Regions from separate parts of the Streptomyces sp. NPDC056580 genome, predicted to be linked through region 2. Evidence: predicted binding sites of a transcription regulator. Region 2 holds the regulator's gene; the other holds the start of a gene.
The links. Region 2 encodes HrcA, which represses chaperone genes, less so after heat shock. Its sites were predicted from a motif close to TTNGCACTCNGNNNNNCNGAGTGCNAA; they were not measured.
Positions count from the first base shown of each region.

Region 1: groES (co-chaperone GroES) is a predicted target of HrcA. The motif match lies at 6,931-6,957, and genes of this name have one in related genera.

Region 1 is NZ_JBHTVE010000010.1:106,001-116,777, reverse strand. Features, by position in the region: gene ACFQ9Z_RS23150 (endo-1,4-beta-xylanase) at 88-1,446, shown strand; gene ACFQ9Z_RS23145 (hypothetical protein) at 1,520-1,927, shown strand; gene ACFQ9Z_RS23140 (YciI family protein) at 2,161-2,517, shown strand; gene ACFQ9Z_RS23135 (RNA polymerase sigma factor) at 2,560-3,813, shown strand; gene ACFQ9Z_RS23130 (methyltransferase domain-containing protein) at 3,826-4,992, opposite strand; gene ACFQ9Z_RS23125 (polysaccharide deacetylase family protein) at 5,083-6,027, shown strand; gene ACFQ9Z_RS23120 (polysaccharide deacetylase family protein) at 6,024-6,872, shown strand; gene groES (co-chaperone GroES) at 7,104-7,412, shown strand; gene groL (chaperonin GroEL) at 7,534-9,159, shown strand; gene ACFQ9Z_RS23105 (hypothetical protein) at 9,464-9,664, opposite strand; gene ACFQ9Z_RS23100 (DUF3293 domain-containing protein) at 9,690-10,181, opposite strand; gene ACFQ9Z_RS23095 (ester cyclase) at 10,434-10,777, opposite strand, start outside.
Region 2 is NZ_JBHTVE010000002.1:208,569-219,345, reverse strand. Features, by position in the region: gene ACFQ9Z_RS04695 (hypothetical protein) at 1-97, opposite strand, end outside; gene ACFQ9Z_RS04690 (VOC family protein) at 188-580, opposite strand; gene ACFQ9Z_RS04685 (16S rRNA (uracil(1498)-N(3))-methyltransferase) at 597-1,346, opposite strand; gene ACFQ9Z_RS04680 (nitronate monooxygenase) at 1,343-2,464, opposite strand; gene dnaJ (molecular chaperone DnaJ) at 2,672-3,808, opposite strand; gene hrcA (heat-inducible transcriptional repressor HrcA) at 3,809-4,825, opposite strand; gene ACFQ9Z_RS04665 (MBL fold metallo-hydrolase) at 4,985-5,707, shown strand; gene ACFQ9Z_RS04660 (DUF3097 domain-containing protein) at 5,742-6,539, shown strand; gene hemW (radical SAM family heme chaperone HemW) at 6,606-7,838, opposite strand; gene ACFQ9Z_RS04650 (SpoIIE family protein phosphatase) at 7,866-9,671, opposite strand; gene ACFQ9Z_RS04645 (AMP-dependent synthetase/ligase) at 9,860-10,777, opposite strand, start outside.

The sequences.
Region 1 (10,777 bases), on a different contig from region 2:
GACGTATTGACGGGTGGGGCGTGCGCCCCCACACTCCTCCGAAGTCAATCGGTTACACGACCGAAACTTTCGGAGGCCCCCACCGTCATGAGAACCTCCAGAACCCCCTTACGCGCCTGTCTGGCGGCCCTGGTCGCCGCCGCGGCACTGTTCGCGGCCGGCGCCGGCACCGCCCGCGCCGCCGACCCGCCGCTGCGCGACCTCGCCGCGGCGAAGGGCAAGGTCATCGGCACCGCCGTCACCGGCTCCAAGCTCACCGGCGCCTACGCGGACATCACCGGGACGCAGTTCGGCTCGCTGACCCCCGGCAACGCCATGAAGTGGGGCTCGGTCGAGCCCACGCAGGGCAGCTTCGACTGGAGCGAGGCCGACCAGATCGTGGCCTTCGCCCAGGCCCACAACCAGCAGGTGCGCGGCCACACCCTGGTCTGGCACAGCCAGAACCCGAGCTGGCTGACGAACGGGAGCTGGACCCCGGCCCAGCTCGGCACCCTGCTGCAGAACCACATCGGCACCGAGGTCGGCCGCTACAAGGGCAAGGTGCCGGTCTGGGACGTGGTCAACGAGCCCTTCAACGAGGACGGCACCTACCGCTCGACGATCTGGTACGACGGCCTCGGCTCCGGCTACATCGCCAACGCCCTGACCTGGGCGCACGCGGCCGACCCGGACGCAAAGCTGTACATCAACGACTACAACGTCGAGGGCGTGAACGCGAAGTCCACCGCCCTGTACAACCTGGTCAGGTCGCTCAAGCAGCAGGGCGTGCCGATCGACGGCGTCGGCCTCCAGGCGCACCTGATCCTCGGCCAGGTGCCGGCCACGCTGCAGCAGAACATCCAGCGCTTCGCCGACCTCGGCGTGGACGTGGCCATCACCGAGCTGGACGTCCGGATGTCACTGCCGGCCGACAGCGCGAAACTGGCCCAGCAGGCGGCCGACTTCAAGTCCGTCACGGCGGCCTGCGCGGCCGTGACCCGGTGCGTCAACATCACGGTGTGGGGCTTCACCGACTCCGACTCATGGGTGCCGAGCACCTTCCCCGGGTACGGGGCGGCGACGCCGTACGACGAGAACTACCAGCCGAAACCGGCGTACCGGGGCATCGCCGAGGCGCTGGGCGGAGGGGGCGCCGGCGAACCGCCGCCGGCCGGCGCCTGCTCGGCCGCCTACAGCGTCACCAGCCAGTGGAACACCGGCTTCACCGGAGAGGTGAGGATCTCCTGCTCCGGTGCCTCGCTGTCCGCCTGGAAGGTCAACTGGTCGTACGGCGCGGGCCAGAAGGTCACCCAGGCCTGGAACGCCACCTGCACCCAGTCGGGCACGGCGGTGTCGTGCGCGAACGCCTCGTACAACGGCTCGGTGCCGAACGGCGGTTCGGTGACCTTCGGGTTCAACGGCTCCTGGAGCGGCAGCAATCCGGTGCCCACGGTGAGCCTCGGCTGAGAACCTCCCGAGGGGACCGGCTCCGAGGGCTCCCGCGAACAGTCGTCCGATCATCCGGTCCTACCTTCCTGCCGTGACCGGACACGACGAGAACGGCGACGAGGGCGGACGGAGCGGCCGGCGGCCCGGCGTACCGAAGGCCTCCGGTCTGCTCCTCGCGGGCGCCCTGGTGCTCGGCCCGGCCACCGCGGCCTGGGCCTACTGGCACCTGAACCACGACGTCCGCGGCGTCGCCATCGACAGCGCGCTCGGCGACGACCGTCCCGCGCGGGCGGCGGCCACCGCGTCCGCCCCGGCCTCCGCCGGCGCCTCCGCCCGCTGCCCACCGGAGCGTCGAACGTCCTGGTCCTACTCACCGACCCCGCGGCGTTCTTCCGGGTCGCCGACACCGCCGGTCTCACGACGGACACCGGCCTGGACTGCACCGGCCGAGCTGACGCGGTTCGGCCGGAGCCTGCGGCGGACCGCGTGCGGACGGTGACGATGCCGGTCGTCACGGCGCCCTCCGACCCCGACCGAGTGGCGGCGAAGGAGCCGGCGGCGAGCGGGCTGTGGGCGTCACCGCGCCGAGCGGCGGGCCGGTGCCGCCCGTCGCGGGAGCCCGGGAGAAGAATCTCCGAGAAATCTCCGCGCGGCTGTCGATCCGGCCGCCTCCCGTTCGACGCACGGGTGAGTGGCGGAGAACGGCTCCGTCGCCCGGACCGAGGAGTCACCATGCCCCGCTACCTGTCGCTCGTGCGCATCGAAGAGGCCTCCGCCCCCGCCGAGGGCCCCAGCGAGGAACTGATGCGGCGGATGGGCGAGCTGATCGAGGAGATCACCAAGGCCGGCGTCATGCTCGACACCGCCGGGCTCACCCCGTCCGCCCAGGGCACCCGGGTGCACTGGGAGGGCGGGAAGATCTCCGTCACCGACGGGCCCTTCACCGAGTCCAAGGAGGTCGTCGGCGGTTACGCGCTCATGCAGTGCAAGGACATGGCCGAGGCCGTGGAGTGGACGAAGCGGTTCCTGAAGACGCACGAGGACTTCTGGACCGTCACCTGTGAGGTCCGGGAGATCGCCGAGGGCTGACGTGCTTGGCTCCCGGGGCCCGGGGGTGTTGCATGGTGGGCTGTGGAAGCACAGCCCACCGCGGCACACGCCATCGAGATCGTCTTCCGGCTGGAGTCCCCGCGGGTCGTCGCCGGTGTCGCCCGCATCGTGCGGGACGTCGGCATCGCCGAGGAACTGGCGCAGGACGCGCTGGTCGCCGCCCTGGAGCGGTGGCCCCGGGACGGCGTGCCCGACAACCCCGGCGCCTGGCTCATGGCCACCGCCCGGCACCGCGCCGTCGACCTGGTCCGGCGCCGCGAGACCTACGCCCGCAAACTCGCCGAGATCGGCCGGACCCTCCCGGCCACGGCCCCGCCGCTCGAACCCGCCGACCCGGACGACATCGACGACGACCTGCTGCGGCTCGTCTTCACCACCTGCCACCCCGCGCTGTCCCCCGAGGCCCGCATCGCCCTCACCCTGCGCCTGCTCGGCGGCCTCAGCACGGCCGAGATCGCCCGCGCCCACCTGGTCCCGGAGCCGACGGTGGCCCAGCGCATCGTCCGCGCCAAACGCACCCTCGCGACGCGGAACGTCGCCTTCGAGGTTCCCTACGGGCCCGACCGCGAGGCCCGCCTCGGCTCGGTGCTGGACGTCATCTACCTGATCTTCAACGAGGGTTACGCCGCCACCGCCGGCGACGACCTGCTGCGCCCCGGGCTGTGCGAGGACGCCCTGCGGCTGGCCCGGCTGCTGTCCGGGCTGATGCCCAAGGAGCCGGAGGTGCACGGCCTGACCGCGCTGCTGGAGTTCCAGGCCTCGCGCACCGCCGCCCGCACCGCCCCCGACGGCACACCGGTGCTGCTGAAGGACCAGAACCGGCGCCGCTGGAACCGGATGCTCATCGCCCGCGGCATCCGGGCCCTCGCCTGCGCCGACGCCACCGCCACCGGCGCACCCGGCCCCTACGCCCTCCAGGCGGCCATCGCCGCCTGCCACGCGCACGCGTACTCCTATGCGGAGACCGACTGGCGCACCATCGCCACCCTCTACAGCCTGCTCGCCGCCCGCGCCCCGTCCCCGGTCGTCGAACTGAACCGCGCGGTCGCCGTGTCGATGGCCGAGGGACCGGCCGAAGCGCTGGAACTCGTCGACGCCCTGGCCGGCGAACCCGCCCTGCGCGACTACCACTTGCTGCCCAGCGTCCGCGCCCACCTGCTCGCCCGCCTCGGCCGCGCGGCGGAGGCCCGCACCGAGTTCGAACGCGCGGCCTCCCTCACCCGCAACGAACGCGAACGCGCCCTGCTGCTGCGCCGGGCCGCCGAGGCCGGCTGAGCGACTGCGCGCTCAGCGCACCGGCCGGCCGACCAGCATCGTCGGGGCCCCCGCGACCCGGGTGAGGAACACCGTCGCGGAGTTCGGGCCCTGCGGCTTGACCTTTCTGCGCAGTTCCTCGGGTTCGACCGCCGAGCCCCGCTTCTTCACGGTCAGGGTGCCGACCTCCCGCTCGCGCAGCAGGGCCTTCAGCTTCTTGACGTTGAAGGGGAGCTGGTCGGTGATCTCGTAGGCGGTGGCGTACGGGGTCGGGTGCAGCGCGTCGGCGGTGATGTAGGCGATGGTCCCGTCGACCAGGCCGCCGCCGATCTCCTCGGCCACCTCGGCGACCAGGTGGGCGCGGATCACGGCGCCGTCGGGTTCGTACAGGTACCGCCCCACCGGGCGCACCGCGGGGTCGGGCAGGCCGCGGCCGGACAGCGTGCGCGGGCCCGGCAGCAGTGTGGCCCGCACGGCACCCGGCGCCCCGGTCCCGAACCACAGCACCGCCTCCTTCACGTCCCCGCCGTCCGAGATCCACTCGGCCTCGGCCTCGGCCGGGACGGCCTCGTGCGGGACGCCCGGGGCGATCTTCAGTGCGGCCCGGGGCGCCTCGATGGCAGCCGCGACGGCCCACGAAAGCGGCGGTGAGTAGGCCTCGGGGTCGAAGATCCGGCCCCGGCCGCCGCGCCGGGCGGGGTCCACGAAGACGGCGTCGTAGCCGTCGGTGTCCACCTCGGTCACGTCCGCCTCGCGCACCTCGATCAGCGCGGCGAGCCCCAGCGCCTCGGCGTTGGCACGGGCCGCGGCCGCCGTCAGCGGATCGCGGTCCACGGCCAGCACCCGGATGCCGGCCCGCGCCAGCGCGATCGCGTCGCCGCCGATCCCGCAGCACAGATCGGCCACCGAGGTCACCCCCAGCCGTCGCATCCGCTCCGCGCGGTACGCGGCCACGCTCGCCCGCGTCGACTGCTCGACCCCGTTCGGGGTGAAGAACATCCGCCGCGCGTCCTCGGCCCCGAACTTCGCCGCCGCCCGCTGCCGCAGCCGTGCCTGTCCCAGCGCCGCCGACACCAGCTCGGCGGGGTGTTCACGGCGCAGCCGGGTGGCCACGGCCAGCTCGTGCGCGGGGTCGGTGTCGCGCACCTCGTCGAGCAGGGCGCGGCCTTCGGGGCTGAGGAGGAGGGCGAGGTCGTTCACCGGGTCATTGTGGGCCAGTCGGTGGATGGTGCGCCTCCGGCGGCGGTGTCGGGCCGGGTTCGGCACCGGGGCCTGCGAGGATCCGAGGCCATGCGACCAGTAGTACAAAATGACAAAAAGCGGGCACATGGCAGGCGTGCGCGTCTCACGGGGGCCGCCCTCCGCTGCGGGGCGGCCGCCCTGGTCTCGGCCGCCTTCGCCGCCGGCTGCGGTTCCCCTGACCGGGCCCCCGACGGCCATCCGGGCCCCAGCAGGAACGCCGGCCAGGGCGGCGCCCAGGCGCTGAGCCCCGAGGCGCGCCGCGCCGCCGAACAGGCCCGGCTGGCCGCCGCCGCCCAGCGCTGGAAGCTGGCCGCTGTGCCGCTCACGGCCCCGGCGCCGCCCGCCGTCAAGCCGCGGATCACCCCGCGCGACGGCTTCGAGGTGGACGGCCAGGACGAGGAGAACCTGCCCCCGGTCTTCACCACCGTCCCCACCAAGGAGAAGGTCGTCTTCCTCACCATCGACGACGGCGCCGAGAAGGACCCGGCGTTCCTGCGCATGATGAGCGACCTGAAGGTCCCCTACTCGGCCTTCCTCAGCGACTACCTGGTGAAGAACGACTACGGCTACTTCCGCCGGATGCAGTCCCAGGGCCACACCCTCAACAACCACACCCTCACCCACCCCTTCCTGCCCGGCCTGTCCTACGAGGAGCAGCGGCACGAGATCTGCGGCATGCAGGACGTCATGAAGAAGCAGTTCGGCAAGGCGCCCACCGTCTTCCGGCCGCCCTACGGCAACTACAACGGCGACACCCTGCGCGCCGCCAAGTCCTGCGGGATCAAGTACGCGCCGATCTGGGACGAGGAGGTCTTCGTCGACCACTGGGAGTACCGCGACTGGGACCGCAGCCTGCACCCCGGCGACATCGTGCTCACCCACTTCCGCGGCCGCGACGAATGGGACGGCACGATGGTCGACGACATGCGCAGGTTCCTCGACAAGGTCACGCGCGAGGGGTACGCCGTGGCACGCCTGGAGGACTACCTGTGAGGCGCCGGGGGCGGCCGGCGGCCGGGCCCGTACGGGTGCGGGCCGCAGCGGCGGCCGCGCTCGCCGCGGCTCTCCTGCTCGCCGGCTGCGCCCAGTCCGTCGACCCCATCGAGCGGCTGGGCAAGCGGGCGGCCCAGGGCGCGCGGCAGCCCAGCCCGGCCGACGGCGCGGCGTACCGCCGCTGGGGCCTGACCGCCCCGCTCGCCGCCCCGCCGAGCCACCCGGCCCGGCCCCCGGGGACTCGCCGGACGGACGCCGCACCGCCCCCGGTCGTGGACCGCGTCGACACCACCGACCGGGTCGTCTTCCTCACCTACGACGACGGCGCCGAGCGGGACCCGCGGTTCGTCGACATGGTCCGCGAACTCCGGCTGCCGGTCAGCTTCTTCCTCACCGACAGCGTCGTGGGCCCCGGCTACGGCCACTTCGCCCGGCTGCGCGCGGTGGGCGCCGCGATCGAGAACCACACCCTCGACCACCCGGCGCTGCCCGGACTGCCGTACGCCGGCCAGCGCGCCGAGATCTGCGGCCAGCAGGACAGACTCGCATCCCGCTTCGGTGTCCGCCCCCGCCTCTTCCGGCCGCCCTACGGCTCCTACGACGCCAACACCCTGCGCGCCGCCGCCGGCTGCGGCATCTCCAACGTCGTCCTGTGGCGGGCCGCCCTCGACTCCGCCGGCATCGTCTACCGCGGCGGCGCGCACCGCCTGCGCCCCGGTGACATCGTCCTCGTGGGTCCCGACGAGGCCGCCGGTCCCACCCTGACGCAACGCACCATCCGCCTGCTGCGCCACGCCCAGAGCGAGGGCCTGACCGTGGCGCGCCTGGAGGACTATCTGGCCTGACCACGCCCGTCGCCGGCGCGGCGCACCACCCCGGCGGGGCCGACGCGCCGCACCGCCATTGGCACTCCGCTTGACCGAGTGCTAATCGCGGTCATAGTCTCGGCTCTGGCACTCGGCAGACGAGAGTGCCAGACACGCGACGGGCAGGTCCGGCACCCGCGACGACGGATCCACCTGGTCGCCACCTCAGACAGTTAACCCCGTGAGATCTCCGAAGGGGGAGGTCGGACCGTGACGACCACCAGCTCCAAGGTTGCCATCAAGCCGCTCGAGGACCGCATCGTGGTCCAGCCGCTCGACGCCGAGCAGACCACCGCCTCTGGCCTGGTCATCCCGGACACCGCGAAGGAGAAGCCCCAGGAGGGCGCCGTCCTCGCCGTGGGCCCGGGCCGCTTCGAGAACGGCGAGCGCCTGCCGCTCGACGTCAAGGTCGGCGACGTCGTCCTGTACAGCAAGTACGGCGGCACCGAGGTGAAGTACAACGGCGAGGAGTACCTCGTCCTCTCGGCTCGCGACGTCCTCGCGATCATCGAGAAGTAAGTCACCTCGAGCACTTTGATGCTTGACGCTGCGCCCCTGGCCCCCGCGACCACATAAGAGCCGGGCGCCCGGGGCGCAGTGCCTTTTTCACCCACAGATTTCCGAGAGGGCTCCCGCTGTCATGGCGAAGATCCTGAAGTTCGACGAGGACGCCCGTCGCGCCCTCGAGCGCGGCGTCAACAAGCTGGCCGACACGGTGAAGGTGACGATCGGCCCCAAGGGCCGCAACGTCGTCATCGACAAGAAGTTCGGCGCGCCCACCATCACCAACGACGGTGTCACGATCGCCCGTGAGGTCGAGATCGAGGACCCGTACGAGAACCTCGGCGCCCAGCTCGTGAAGGAGGTGGCGACCAAGACCAACGACATCGCTGGTGACGGCACCACCACCGCCACCGTGCTGGCCCAGGCGCTGGTGCGCGAGGGTCTGCGGAACGTGGCCGCCGGCGCCTCCCCTGCGCTGCTCAAGAAGGGCATCGACGCCGCGGTCAAGGCCGTCTCCGACGACCTGCTCGCCTCGGCCCGCCCGATCGACTCGAAGTCCGACATCGCCGCCGTCGCCGCGCTGTCCGCCCAGGACCAGCAGGTCGGCGAGCTGATCGCCGAGGCCATGGACAAGGTCGGCAAGGACGGCGTCATCACCGTCGAGGAGTCCAACACCTTCGGTCTGGAGCTGGACTTCACCGAGGGCATGGCCTTCGACAAGGGCTACCTGTCCCCGTACTTCGTCACCGACCAGGAGCGTATGGAGGCCGTCCTCGACGACCCGTACATCCTGATCAACCAGGGCAAGATCAGCTCCATCCAGGACCTGCTGCCGCTGCTGGAGAAGGTCATCCAGTCGGGTGCCTCCAGGCCGCTGCTGATCATCGCCGAGGACGTCGAGGGCGAGGCCCTGTCGACCCTGGTCGTCAACAAGATCCGCGGCACCTTCAACGCCGTCGCGGTGAAGGCCCCGGGCTTCGGCGACCGCCGCAAGGCCATGCTGCAGGACATCGCCACCCTCACCGGCGGCACCGTGATCTCCGAGGAGGTCGGCCTCAAGCTCGACCAGGTCGGTCTGGACGTGCTGGGCTCCGCCCGCCGCGTGACCGTCACCAAGGACGACACCACGATCGTCGACGGCGGCGGCAACTCCGCCGACGTCGCGGGCCGCGTCGCGCAGATCAAGGCCGAGATCGAGAGCACCGACTCCGACTGGGACCGCGAGAAGCTCCAGGAGCGCCTCGCGAAGCTGGCCGGCGGCGTGTGCGTGATCAAGGTCGGCGCCGCCACCGAGGTGGAGCTGAAGGAGAAGAAGCACCGTCTGGAGGACGCCATCTCCGCGACCCGCGCCGCGGTCGAGGAGGGCATCGTCTCCGGTGGTGGCTCCGCGCTGGTCCACGCCGTCAAGGTCCTCGAGGGCAACCTCGACAAGACCGGCGACGAGGCCACCGGTGTCGCGGTCGTCCGCCGCGCCGCCGTCGAGCCGCTGCGCTGGATCGCCGAGAACGCCGGCCGCGAGGGCTACGTCATCGTCTCCAAGGTGGCCGAGCTCGAGAAGGGCAGCGGCTACAACGCCGCCACCGGCGAGTACGGCGACCTGATCAAGGCCGGCGTCATCGACCCGGTCAAGGTCACCCGCTCCGCCCTGGAGAACGCCGCCTCCATCGCCTCCCTCCTGCTCACGACCGAGACCCTGGTCGTCGAGAAGAAGGAAGAGGAGGAGCCGGCCGCGGCGGGCCACGGCCACGGCCACGCCCACTGAGGCATCTCAGCGATGAGGCCCGGTGCCCTTCGGGGCGCCGGGCCTCCCGCTTTTCCGCCTTCTCCCGGATCTCTCCCCGCCTTCCCCCGGGACCGCCCGCCGGTCAGCCCGACAGCCGGTCGAACATCCCCGGCCCTTACGAGCCGCCCGGGTTGTGCACGATCACGTTCATCCGTCATCGCCCTCCGCCTGGACGCCGGCCGCATCACGGGCCTGTACGCGGTCCGCAATCCGGAGAAGCTGTCACGGACCGGCAGGGAGACGGAGATGAGCCGGTGAGGGGCGTGTCCGCGCAAACGCGCCGTCAGCCGCCCTCCACGTACGGGCGGGCCAGCCGCCGCAGCGGAGACGTTCTGTCCCAGACGTGCCAGCGCGCACCGCACACCGGATCGGTCGCGTACGTCACCTCGGCCGGGAAGCCGTCGACTCCGACCCGCTCGGCCGGTGGACCGGTCAGGCGCCGGCCGCAGCCCGGACAGTGCTCCGGCGTGCGCATCGGGTACATGCCCATCGCTCTCCTCCCGCCTGCCTCAACGCGGACCGGCGCAGCGGCCGTTCTCGGAGCTCGTCCAGCCGCTCACCGCGACCGCGTCGGTGCCGCACGCGAGGACGCGCCAGGCGCCGGGAGTCCAGGCGAAGATCGCGTCCTGGCCGAAGCGGCGGCCCAGGTCACGCGCCGCGGCGTCGCCCAGCCCGACGACGGCCACGCTCTCCTCGCGGTGCGTGCCGCCCGCGTCACCGCCCACCGCGGACCACCAGGCGAGACCACGGCGGCGGACCTCGTCGAGCAGCAGGGTCTGGGCGCGCGCGTTGGCGTCGGCCGGCGCCGTACGGCCGTAGGGGTTCCAGGCGGTGATCACATGGACGGCGCGGCCGCCCGCCGCTTCCGGGAAGAAGCCCCCGGCCGTGCCGGCGGGGCGGGGTTCGACGTGAACGGTCCGGTCAGGAAACCGGACGTCGACGACCGCGGACCGGTAGTGGTCCCAGTTTCCAGGGGTGACGGCTGAGTCGACGGCGTGCACAAGGGCCTCCTGTGGAACGAAGACCCCCTTACATGCGGTGCAGGGAGATCAGTGCCTCACTCCGACCCGGCCGCGCTCGGCTGGATCGTCCGAGCCGCAACATTTCATGATCGCGACCGCGGCGCAAGGGGGCGGCAGGTCGGCGAGGCGGGTTACCGGATGGACGGCGACTGGAATCTCCACTGGTCCCGCTGCTACGTCCTCCTGGCCGACTGACGCCGACGCGCGACGAAAGCGGCGCGACGGCTTCCCCTACTGCTCCAGCTCGTCCAGCGCCCCCAGCTGCTGCATCAGTCCGAGCTGGTCGTGCTGCCACCAGGTCTCGGTGATCTTGCCCTGGGGGTCGAAGCGGAAGAGGGTCATGCCGGTCATGGTGACCTGGCGGCCGGTCGCCGGGATGCCCAGGAAGTCGCCCTTGTGGGTGGCGTGCCAGGTCCAGCGCGCGCACGCCTGGTCGCCCTGGGCCAGCACGTCGTCGACCGTGAAGGCGAAGTCGAAGGCGGCGCGCCACATCCGGTACTCGCTGCGCACGCTGTCCAGCCCGATCGTGTCCTGCGGGTTCACCGGGTCGTGGCTGTGGACGTCCTCGTCCAGCA
Region 2 (10,777 bases):
ACGCCACCACCGTGCCCGCGCCCAGCAGCACGAGCCCCGCCACGCTCACGCGGCGCGCGGCCCGCGGCCGGCGCCGGATCCGCCTCGATACCCCCATGAAGGGCAGCGTGCCACCACCGTCCCCGGTGCGGAAGGGCGCTTACGGCCACTCACCCGTTCGGGCAGCGGCGGCCCCGCTCCCGTGCCGTCAGCCGCGCAGCAGGAGCCACTCCTGGAGTTCCACCAGGTTGCCCTCGGGGTCCTTGAGATGGGCCACCCGCATGCGGTCGGTCATCGGGGCCGGGCCGTGCAGCACGGTCGCGCCCCGTGCGGTGATCTCCGCGCAGTACGCGTCGAGGTCGTCCACGCGCAGCACGACCAGGGAGCGGTGGCCGGTGGCGGTCTCACCCGTCTCCGCGAGGACGCCGGCCATCATGGCGCGGTCCTGCAGCGCGATCCCGGCGGAGCCGGCGTGCGGCCTGAACTTCTCGTACGGTCCCTCGCCGGTGCCGGACTGCGGCCTGAGACCGAGGACTTCGCCGTAGAAGCGGTAACAGGCGGCGAAGTCGGTGACGAGGAGCCGGACTTGAGCGAGTTCCACGGTGTTCCCCCAGCGGTCAGGACCAGCGGCCGGTGCGGCCCAGCAGCAGGGCCGCGGCGGCGGTGCCGGCGGTGGACGTGCGCATCACCGTGGGCCCCAGCACGTACGGCTTGGCGCCCGCCTCCTCGAAGAGGGCCAGCTCGTCGCGGGCCACGCCTCCTTCGGGTCCCACGACCAGCACGATCTCGCCCCGCGCGGGGAGTTCGGCGGTGGCGAGGGGGGCGCTGTCGTGCTCGAAGTCGGAGTGGAGCACGGCGGCGAAGTCGGCCGCGGCGAGGAGGGCGGCGACCTGTCTGGTCGTCGCCGTGTCCGCGACCTCGGGGAAGCGCAGGCGGCGGGACTGCTTGCCGGCCTCGCGGGCGGTGGCCCGCCACTTGCCGAGGGCCTTCAGCCCGCGGTCGCCCCGCCACTGGGTGATGCAGCGGGCGGCCTGCCAGGGCACGATCGCGTCGACGCCGACCTCGGTCATGGTCTCGACGGCGAGTTCGCCCCGGTCGCCCTTGGGCAGGGCCTGGACGACGGTGATGCGCGGGGCCGGTTCGGGTTCCTCGGCCACCGTGCCCATGCGGACGATCAGCCGGTCCTTGCCCTCGGTGCCGGTCACCTCGCACACCGCGTACCGGCCGGCGCCGTCGGTGAGCACGACCTCCTCGCCGGCCTGGAGCCGCTTCACGGAGACGGCATGGCGTCCCTCGGGGCCGTCCAGGACGTAGTGACCGCCGTCCCCGGCCTCGAAGTGCCCGACGACGAACACGGGGGCGGTCATCGCGCGTCACCTCCGGCCGACAACGCTGTCCGGGCCTCGGCGAGTTCGGCGGCCAGCACCTCCACGAGCTGCCCGGCCGGCAGCTCCCGGGCCAGCCGGTGGCCCTGGCCCGCCCACAGCGCCATGCCCTGCGCGTCGCCGGCCTTGGCGGCGGCCCTGCGCAGCGGCGCCGTCACATGGTGGACCTCGGGGTAGGCGGCGGGGGCGTAGGGGCCGTGCTCGCGCAGGAAGCGGTTGACCAGGCCGCGCGCCGGGCGGCCGGAGAAGGCGCGGGTCAGTTCGGTGCGCGCGAACAGGGGGTTGGTCAGGGCCTGCTTGTACAGGTCGGGGGCGCCGGACTCCGGGGTGGCGAGGAACGCGGTGCCGAGCTGGGCGGCGCTCGCGCCCGCGGCGAGGACGGCGGCGATCTGGCCGCCGCGCATGATGCCGCCGGCGGCGACGACCGGTATGCGCACCGCCTCGCGGACCAGCGCGAGCAGTGACAGCAGTCCGAGCCCGGAGCCGTCGTTCTCGGGGACGTCCCGGTGGGTGCCCTGGTGTCCGCCTGCCTCCACGCCCTGCGCGATCACCGCGTCCGCCCCGGCCCGCTCGACCGCGCGCGCCTCCTCCGGGGTGGTGGCGGCGACCAGCGTGAACGTGCCGGCGCGGCGCAGGGAGTCGATGACCTCGCGGTCGGGGACCCCGAAGTGGAACGAGACCACCGGCACCGGGTTGTCGAGCAGTACGGCGAGCTTGGCGTCGTAGCCGTCGTCCCGGCCGCTGTCCGGGTCGCCCAGCTCGGTCTCGTACCAGGCGGCCTCACCGGCGAGCTGGTGGGTGTAGATCTCGACGGCGCCCGCGTCGAGGGGCGCGGCGCCGGCCGCTGCGGCGGAGCCGTTGCCCGCACCGGGGTACTCGGACTGCGGCACGAAGAGGTTCACGCCGAAGGGCCGTCCGGTGAGCCCGCGGAGCTGCTTGATCTCCTGGTACATGCCGTCGGCGGTCTTGTACCCGGCGGCGAGGAACCCGAGCCCGCCCGCCTCGGACACGGCCGCCGCGAGCTCGGGCACGGAAACCCCGCCCGCCATCGGAGCCTGCACGATCGGCCGGGGGAAGAGATCGGTCAGCGCGGAGGACATGCCCGCATGTTGTCACGTCCTGGGGGGAGCTCCGAATCGGGTCTTCCTCCCTGGCACATGCCACTTTCCACCGGCCCCCGAGCCGGGTGGCGGGTGCGCGAAGGGCAGGGTCCGGGGCGGAGCTCCCTGGCGGGGTCCGAGCGGCGGGGCCCCTTGCCCTCAGCGCGAGGGGCGGAGCCCTCGGCACCCGGACAAGGGGCGGAGCCCTCAGCGCCCGTTGAACGCGTCCTTCAGCCGTGAGAAGAGGCCTTGCTGACCCGGCTGGAACTGCCCCTGGGGCCGCTCCTCGCCGCGCAGCTTCGCCAGCTCGCGCAGCACCCTCTCCTGCTCGGGGTCCAGCTTGGTCGGGGTGGTGACCTCGACGTGGACGATCAGGTCGCCCCGGCCGCCGCCGCGCAGATGCGTGACGCCCCGGTTGTGCAGCGGGATCGACTGGCCGGACTGGGTGCCCGGGCGGATGTCGACCTCCTCCATGCCGTCCAGCGTCTCCAGCGGGACCTTGGTGCCGAGGGCCGCCGCGGTCATCGGGATGGTGACCGTGCAGTGCAGGTCGTCGCCGCGCCGCTGGAAGGTCTGGTGCGGCAGCTCGTGGATCTCGACGTAGAGGTCGCCGGCCGGACCGCCGCCGGGGCCGACCTCGCCCTCGCCGGCGAGCTGGATCCGGGTGCCGTTGTCGACACCGGCCGGGATCTTGACGGTGAGGGTGCGGCGCGAGCGCACCCGGCCGTCGCCCGCGCACTCCGGGCACGGGGTCGGCACGACCGTGCCGAAGCCCTGGCACTGGGGGCAGGGGCGGGAGGTCATGACCTGGCCCAGGAAGGACCGGGTGACCTGCGACACCTCGCCGCGGCCGCGGCACATGTCACACGTCTGGGCGGTCGTGCCCGGGGCCGCGCCCTCGCCGTTGCAGGTGTTGCAGACGACCGCGGTGTCGACCTGGATGTCCTTGGTCGTGCCGAAGGCCGCCTCGTCCAGCTCGACGTCGATCCGGATCATCGCGTCCTGGCCGCGCCGGGTGCGCGAGCGGGGCCCGCGCTGCGACGCCGTGCCGAAGAACGCGTCCATGATGTCGGAGAAGTTGCCGAAGCCGCCGGCGCCGAAGCCGCCCGCGCCGCCGCCGCCCGCCTGCGAGAGCGGATCGCCGCCGAGGTCGTAGACCTGCTTCTTCTGCGGGTCCGACAGCACCTCGTAAGCGGCGTTGATCTCCTTGAACCGCTCCTGGGTCTTCGGGTCGGGGTTGACGTCCGGGTGCAGCTCGCGCGCGAGCCGCCGGAACGCCTTCTTGATCTCATCCTGCGACGCGTCGCGGCGCACGCCGAGAACGGCGTAGTAGTCCGTGGCCACTTACGACTCCGCCAGGATCTGTCCGACGTACCGTGCCACTGCGCGTACCGCTCCCATCGTTCCCGGGTAGTCCATGCGGGTCGGTCCGACCACGCCGAGCTTGGCAACCGCCTCGCCGCCCGAACCGTAGCCGACCGACACGACGGACGTGGAGTTGAGTCCCTCGTGGGCGTTCTCGTGCCCGATGCGCACCATCACGCCCGGATCCTTCGCCTCGCCGAGGAGCTTGAGAAGCACGACCTGCTCCTCGAGGGCCTCCAGGACGGGCCGGATCATGAGGGGAAAGTCATGTCCGAAGCGGGTGAGATTGGCGGTGCCGCCGATCATCAGCCGCTCCTCGTTCTCCTCGACCAGTGTCTCCAGCAGTGTGGAGAGCACTGTGGAGACCGTACCGCGATCCTCGGGCTCGAAGGCCTCCGGAAGGTCCTCGACCAGGCGCGGCACGTCGGTGAACCGGCGGCCCGCGACCCGGCTGTTGAGCCTTGCCCTGAGGTCCGCGAGGGCCGTCTCCCCGAACGGCGCCGGGCAGTCCACCATCCGCTGCTCGACCCGGCCGGTGTCCGTGATCAGCACGAGCATCACGCGCGCGGGGGCGAGCGAGAGGAGTTCCACGTGCCGCACGGTGGAGCGGGTCAGGGACGGGTACTGCACGACGGCGACCTGCCGGGTGAGCTGCGCGAGCAGCCGCACCGTGCGCGCGACGACGTCGTCGAGGTCGACGGCGCCCTCCAGGAAGTTCTGGATCGCCCGCCGCTCGGGCCCGCTCATCGGCTTGACGCCCGCGAGCTTGTCCACGAACAGCCGGTACCCCTTGTCGGTGGGGATACGGCCGGCGCTGGTGTGCGGCTGGGCGATGTAGCCCTCTTCCTCGAGGGCGGCCATGTCGTTGCGCACGGTCGCCGGGGACACACCGAGGCTGTGCCGTTCGGTGAGCGCCTTGGAGCCGACCGGCTCCTCGGTGCCCACGTAGTCCTGGACGATGGCGCGCAGCACCTGAAGTCTGCGTTCACTCAGCATCCGCGCGCACCTCCAGCATGTCTTCCGCGGCCTTTCGGGTCGTCCCCCTGGCACTCTGCGTGTCCGAGTGCCAGCGTTCCCCGGCCAGTGTACGGCCGTGGGGTACTCACTGGGCAAGGTCGGTCCCGCCGCACCCCGTCCTGCCGTTAGCGTCGCGTCATGACCGTGACTTGGGAAGAGCTGGGATGGGAGCGGCTGGCCGACGGGGTCGGCCGGTGCCGGCTGCCCGGCTGGGACTGCACCTCGGGCCTGGTGCTCGGGGCGGGTACGGCGCTGATGGTGGACGCCGGGTCGAGCCTCGCCGAGGGCACGCGGCTGCGGGAGCAAGCCCAGCGGCTCGCGGGCCACCGTGTGACCCATCTCGCGCTCACCCACCCCCATTTCGACCACGTCTTCGGCGCGGCCGCCCTGGCCGGGGCCGAGGTGTACGCGGCGGTGGGCGCGGACGCGGCGCTGACGCACGAGCGCGAGGAGCTGCGCCTGGACGCGGTCAGGAACGGCCTGCCGCCCGCGGACGCCGACGAGGCGGTGGACGCGCTGGCGCCGCCCCGGCACCTGGTCTCCGGGGAGTGGACGCTCGACCTCGGCGACGGGCGGCAGGCGCTGCTGGCCAACGTGGGTCCCGGCCACACGGCCCACGATCTGGCGGTGCTGGTGCCGGGCGCCCCGGAGGTCGTCTTCTGCGGCGACCTGGTGGAGGAGTCGGGCGAACCGCAGGCGGGCCCGGACGCGGTGCCGGGCCGCTGGCCGGACGCGCTCGACCGTCTGCTGTCCCTGGGCGGCGAGGACGCGCTGTACGTACCCGGTCACGGAGCGGTGGTGGACGCGGACTTCGTGCGGCGCCAGCGAGACGTGCTGGCGGCGCGTTTCGGCGTGTCATGAGCACAGAGCCGCCGGTTCTCCTATCGTCATCCGAATGCGCCAGTACTCCGCCGATCTGACCCCGTCCTGGAAGAAGCCCCGGCCCGTGCCGGAGGTCGCGGCGGAGCCGGGCCTGGTGGTGGAGGAGCCCGGCACCGGGTTCTGCGGGGCGGTGATCCGCTGCGAGGCGGGCACCGTGACGCTGGAGGACCGCTTCGGCAAGCACCGGGTGTTCCCGCTGGAGCCGCGCGGATTCCTGTTGGAGGGCAGGGCGGTGACCCTGGTCCGGCCGCCGTCGGGGCCGGCGCGGCCCACCCGCACGGCGTCCGGTTCGGTGGCCGTTCCCGGCGCACGCGCGCGCGTGGCCCGCGCCGGCCGCATCTACGTCGAGGGCCGTCACGACGCCGAGCTGGTCGAGAAGGTGTGGGGCGACGACCTGCGCATCGAGGGCGTGGTGGTGGAGTACCTGGAGGGCGTGGACGACCTGCCGTCGATCGTCGCGGAGTTCGCGCCGGGCCCGGACGCGCGCCTCGGCGTCCTGGTGGACCACCTGGTGCCGGGCAGCAAGGAGTGGCGCATCGCCGAGTCGGTGACGAGCGAGCACGCGCTGGTCGTCGGCCACCCGTACATCGACGTCTGGGAGGCGGTGAAACCGGCCTCGCTGGGCATCCGGGCCTGGCCCCGCGTCCCGCGCGGCCAGGACTGGAAGACGGGCGTCTGCCGGGCCCTGGGCTGGCCGGAGAACACGGGCGCGGCCTGGCAGCGGATCCTGTCCCGGGTGCGGTCCTACAGGGACCTGGAGCCGGAGCTGCTGGGGCGGGTCGAGGAGCTGATCGACTTCGTCACCGCGTAGCGGGGCAGGGACCGTCCCCGCGTAACGGGGCCGGGGGCCGTCCCCGCGTAGCCGGGCCGGGGACCGTCAGTCCACCAGGTCCCGTACCACCGCGTCCGCCAGCAGGCGCCCGCGCAGCGTCAGCACGGCCCGGCCTTCCCCGTACGGCTCGTCCTGCAGGAGTCCGTCCGCCAACGCCCGACGCGAAGCCGCCAGCCCCTCCTCCTTCAGGAGCGACAGCGGAACGCCCTCCCGCAGCCGCAGCTCCAGCAGGATGCGCTCCACCCGCCGGTCCTCGTCCGACAGCAGCTCCCGCCCGGCCCCCGGCGACCGGCCCGCCGCCAGCGCCGCCGCGTACGCTCCCGGGTGCTTGACGTTCCACCAGCGCACCCCGCCCACGTGCGAGTGGGCCCCGGGTCCCGCGCCCCACCAGTCGGCGCCCCGCCAGTACAGCTCGTTGTGCAGGCAGCGCCCGGACTCGGAGGTGGCCCAGTTGGAGACCTCGTACCAGTCGAAGCCGGCGGCCGTCAGCGTCTCCTCCGCGATCAGGTAGCGGTCCGCGTGGACGTCGTCGTCGGTCATCGGGACCTCGCCGCGGCGGATGCGGCGGGCGAGCTGGGTGCCCTCCTCGACGATCAGGGCGTACGCGCTGACGTGGTCGGGGCCCGCGCCGATCGCCGCGTCCAGCGAGGCCCGCCAGTCGTCGTCGCTCTCCCCCGGGGTGCCGTAGATCAGGTCCAGGTTGACGTGCTCGAACCCCGCCGCCCGCGCCTCCGCCACGCAGGCCTCCGGGCGGCCGGGGGTGTGCGTGCGGTCCAGGACCCGCAGCACGTGCTGCCGCGCGCTCTGCATGCCGAAGGAGATCCGGTTGAAGCCGCCCTCCCGGAGGGCGGCGAGGTACGCCGGGTCGACCGAGTCCGGGTTGGCCTCCGTGGTGATCTCCGCGTCCGGCGCCAGACCGAACTCGTCGCGGATCGCCGCCAGCATGGCCACGAGGTCGGCGGCGGCCAGCAGCGTGGGCGTGCCGCCGCCCACGAAGACCGTACGGACCTGGCGGGGGTCGTCGCCCAGGACCTTCCGCGCCAGCCGGACCTCGTCGGTCAGGGTGCCGGCGTAGTTGTCCCGGGAGGCGAGCACGCCGCCGGTGCCGCGCAGCTCGGTGGCGGTGTAGGTGTTGAAGTCGCAGTAGCCGCAGCGGGTCGCGCAGTACGGGACGTGCAGGTAGAACCCGAGGGGGCGGCCGGCGGCCCCGGCGAGCGCGGAGGCGGGCAGCGCGCCGTCGTCGGGGACGGGCTCGCCGTCGGGGAGTGCGGAAGGCATGTCCTCCATTGTCCCGTACGGCGGGACTCACCCGGCCTGGAGCACCAGCAGGGCCAGGTCGTCCTCGGGCAGACCGCCCCCGAAGCCGTGCACGAGGCCGCGGATCCGCTCGGCGATCTCCTCGGCGCTCAGGCCCGCGCAGCCGGACAGGGCGCGTGCGAGCCCGTCGCCGTCGTCGAACTGGCGGGAGCCCGAGCGCCGCTCGGTGACGCCGTCGGTGACGCACAGCAGGCTGTCGCCGGGCCGAAGCTCGACGGTCTCGCTGGTGTAGGTCTCGTCCTCCACGACGCCGAGCAGGGTCTGCGGGCGGGCGGCGGTGCGCACCTCGCCGTCGGGGCGCAGGAGCAGCGGCAGGGGGTGCCCGGCGGAGGCGAGGGTGCAGCGGACGCCGCCGTCCGCGTGGGGCGTCAGCTCGCCGTAGAGCAGGGACAGGAAGCGGGTCTGCGGCCCGTCCCCCGCCGCCACGGGCCGGCCGCCGGCCGCGACCAGCGCGCGGGCGGCGGCGTCGGCCGCCTCGGTGGCGTCGTCCAGGAGCAGCTGGTTGAGCCGGTCGAGGACGTCGGCGACCCGGTAGCCCTCGCGGGCGAGCAGGCGCAGCCAGGGCCGGGCGAGCCCGATCACGACGGCCGCCTCCGGGCCCTTGCCCTGGACGTCGCCCACCGCGAAGCACCAGCGGCCGTCGCCCGCCGGGAACAGGTCGTAGAAGTCGCCGCTCGGGCCGCCCTTGTCGCAGGGCTCGTAGACGAGGGCGCTGCTCACCCCGGGGATCTCGGCGACCGCTCCGGGCAGCAGTCCGCGCTGCAGGACGGCGCTGATGGTGGCCTGCCGGGCGTACTGGCGGGCCGCGCCGATGGCGAGGGCCACCCGGCGGCTCAGGTCCTCCACGAGGCCGGTGACCTCCTCGGGGAAGGCGGCCTGCCCGCAGCGCCCGAGGACCAGGGTGCCGAGGGGGCGGCCGCCGGCGGTGAGCCGGAAGGCGAGGGCCGTGCCGTGGGTGCCGAGCACCTCGCCGGGCCAGGGGTAGGGCTCCGGGCCGGACCGCAGGCCCGCCGGCGCCTGCGGCGGGTCCTTCTCCAGGGCGCGGTGCAGTTCCTCGGCGCGCTCCTCGCCGGCCGCCCAGACCCGGGCCGGCCCGCCGCCGTCGCCGCCGCGCGCGGTCGCCTCGTCCTCCAGCCAGACCGCGCACCAGTCGGCGAGCCGGGGCACGATGAGCTGGCCGGTGAGAGCGGCGACCAGGTTCTCGTCGAGCTGTCCGGCGAGCAGGTCGGAGGCCTCGGCGAGGAAGGACAGCGCGCCCCGGCCGAGCCAGTCCCGGTCGCGTCCCTCGCCCCGCGGCCGCGGGGCGAGGACCTCGGCGACGTCCAGGTCGTGTTCGGTCGCGGGGTCGTCCGGGGGCTCGCCGCCGGGCCGCAGCCGCGCCCACACGGTCTTCCCGCCCCGCCGGTAGGTGACGCCCCAGGACTCGGCGAGGTTGGCGACCAGGCGCAGCCCGCGCCCGTACTCGGAGGTGTCGTGCGACGTCTCGCCGGTGTCGCGCGGGGCGCGGGAGGGGTGGCGGTCGCCGACCTCGACCACGAAGGCGCCGGTCGCCTCCAGGCGCCAGTCCACGTCCACGTCGGTGCCCGCGTGCACGACGGCGTTGGTGACGAGTTCGCTGACGACGGCCATGGCGTCGTCCACGAACCGCCGGGGCGTCCCGGGTACGTCGGCGAGCGCGGCGCGCACCAGGGCGCGGGCGGAGCCCGGGGCGAGGGGGCTGCCGGGCAGGCCGGCGTGCCCGCGCACCTCAGGGGCGTCGGTGTCGTTCTCCCGCTGCGTCGGTATGGCCGCCATGTCCATGCGGCCAGGGTGACAGACCGGACGCGAACCTAAGCGGTGAGTCACCGAAGCGGGCGGCAACGCGTGAGAAGTGTGCTACTGAGACGTGGGAAGACGGACAGTTCCGGACGAGATGCGCTGCGAGTCGTAAGGGGGCGGGGGCCGCACCGGGGCGCGGCCCCCGCCGTCCTCACACGACGGCGTCAGGACTCGCGGGTCCCCGCGTACATCTCGTCGATGAGGTGCCTGTACTCCCGCTCCACGACGGGCCGCTTCAGCTTCAGGCTGGGCGTGATCTCGCCGTGCTCGACGTCGAGGTCGCGGGGCAGCAGCCGGAACTTCTTGATGGTCTGCCAGCGCTGCAGGCCCTCGTTGAGCTGCTTGACGTAGCCGTCGACCATCTCGACGGTCTGCGGCGCGGCCACCACCTCGGCGTACGGCTTGCCGTCGAGGCCGTTGTCGGTGGCCCACTGCAGGATCGCCGCCTCGTCGAGGGCGATGAGGGCGGTGCAGTAGTTCCGGTCGGCGCCGTGCACCAGGATGTTGGAGACGTACGGGCACACCGCCTTGAACTGGCCCTCGACCTCGGCCGGGGCGACGTACTTGCCGCCCGAGGTCTTGATGAGGTCCTTCTTGCGGTCGGTGATGCGCAGGTAGCCGTCGGCGGACAGCTCGCCGATGTCGCCGGTGTGGAACCAGCCGTCGGACTCCAGCACCTCGGCGGTCTTCTCGGGCTGCTGGTGGTAGCCGTCCATGATGCCGGGGCCGCGCAGCAGGATCTCGCCGTCGTCGGCGATGCGGACCTCGGTGCCGGGCAGCGGCTTGCCGACGGTGCCGGTGCGGTAGGCCTCGCCGGGGTTGACGAAGGAGGCCGCGGAGGACTCGGTGAGGCCGTAGCCCTCCAGGATGTGGATGCCGGCGCCGGCGAAGAAGTAGCCGATCTCGGGGGCGAGCGCGGAGGCGCCCGAGACGCAGGCGCGCAGCCGGCCGCCGAAGGCCTCGCGGAGCTTGCCGTAGACCAGGGTGTCGGCGACCTTGTGCCTGGCGGCCAGGCCGAACGGCACCGAGTGGGCGCCGGTGCGGCGGAAGTTGTCCTGCGAGACCTTGGCGTACTCGCGGGC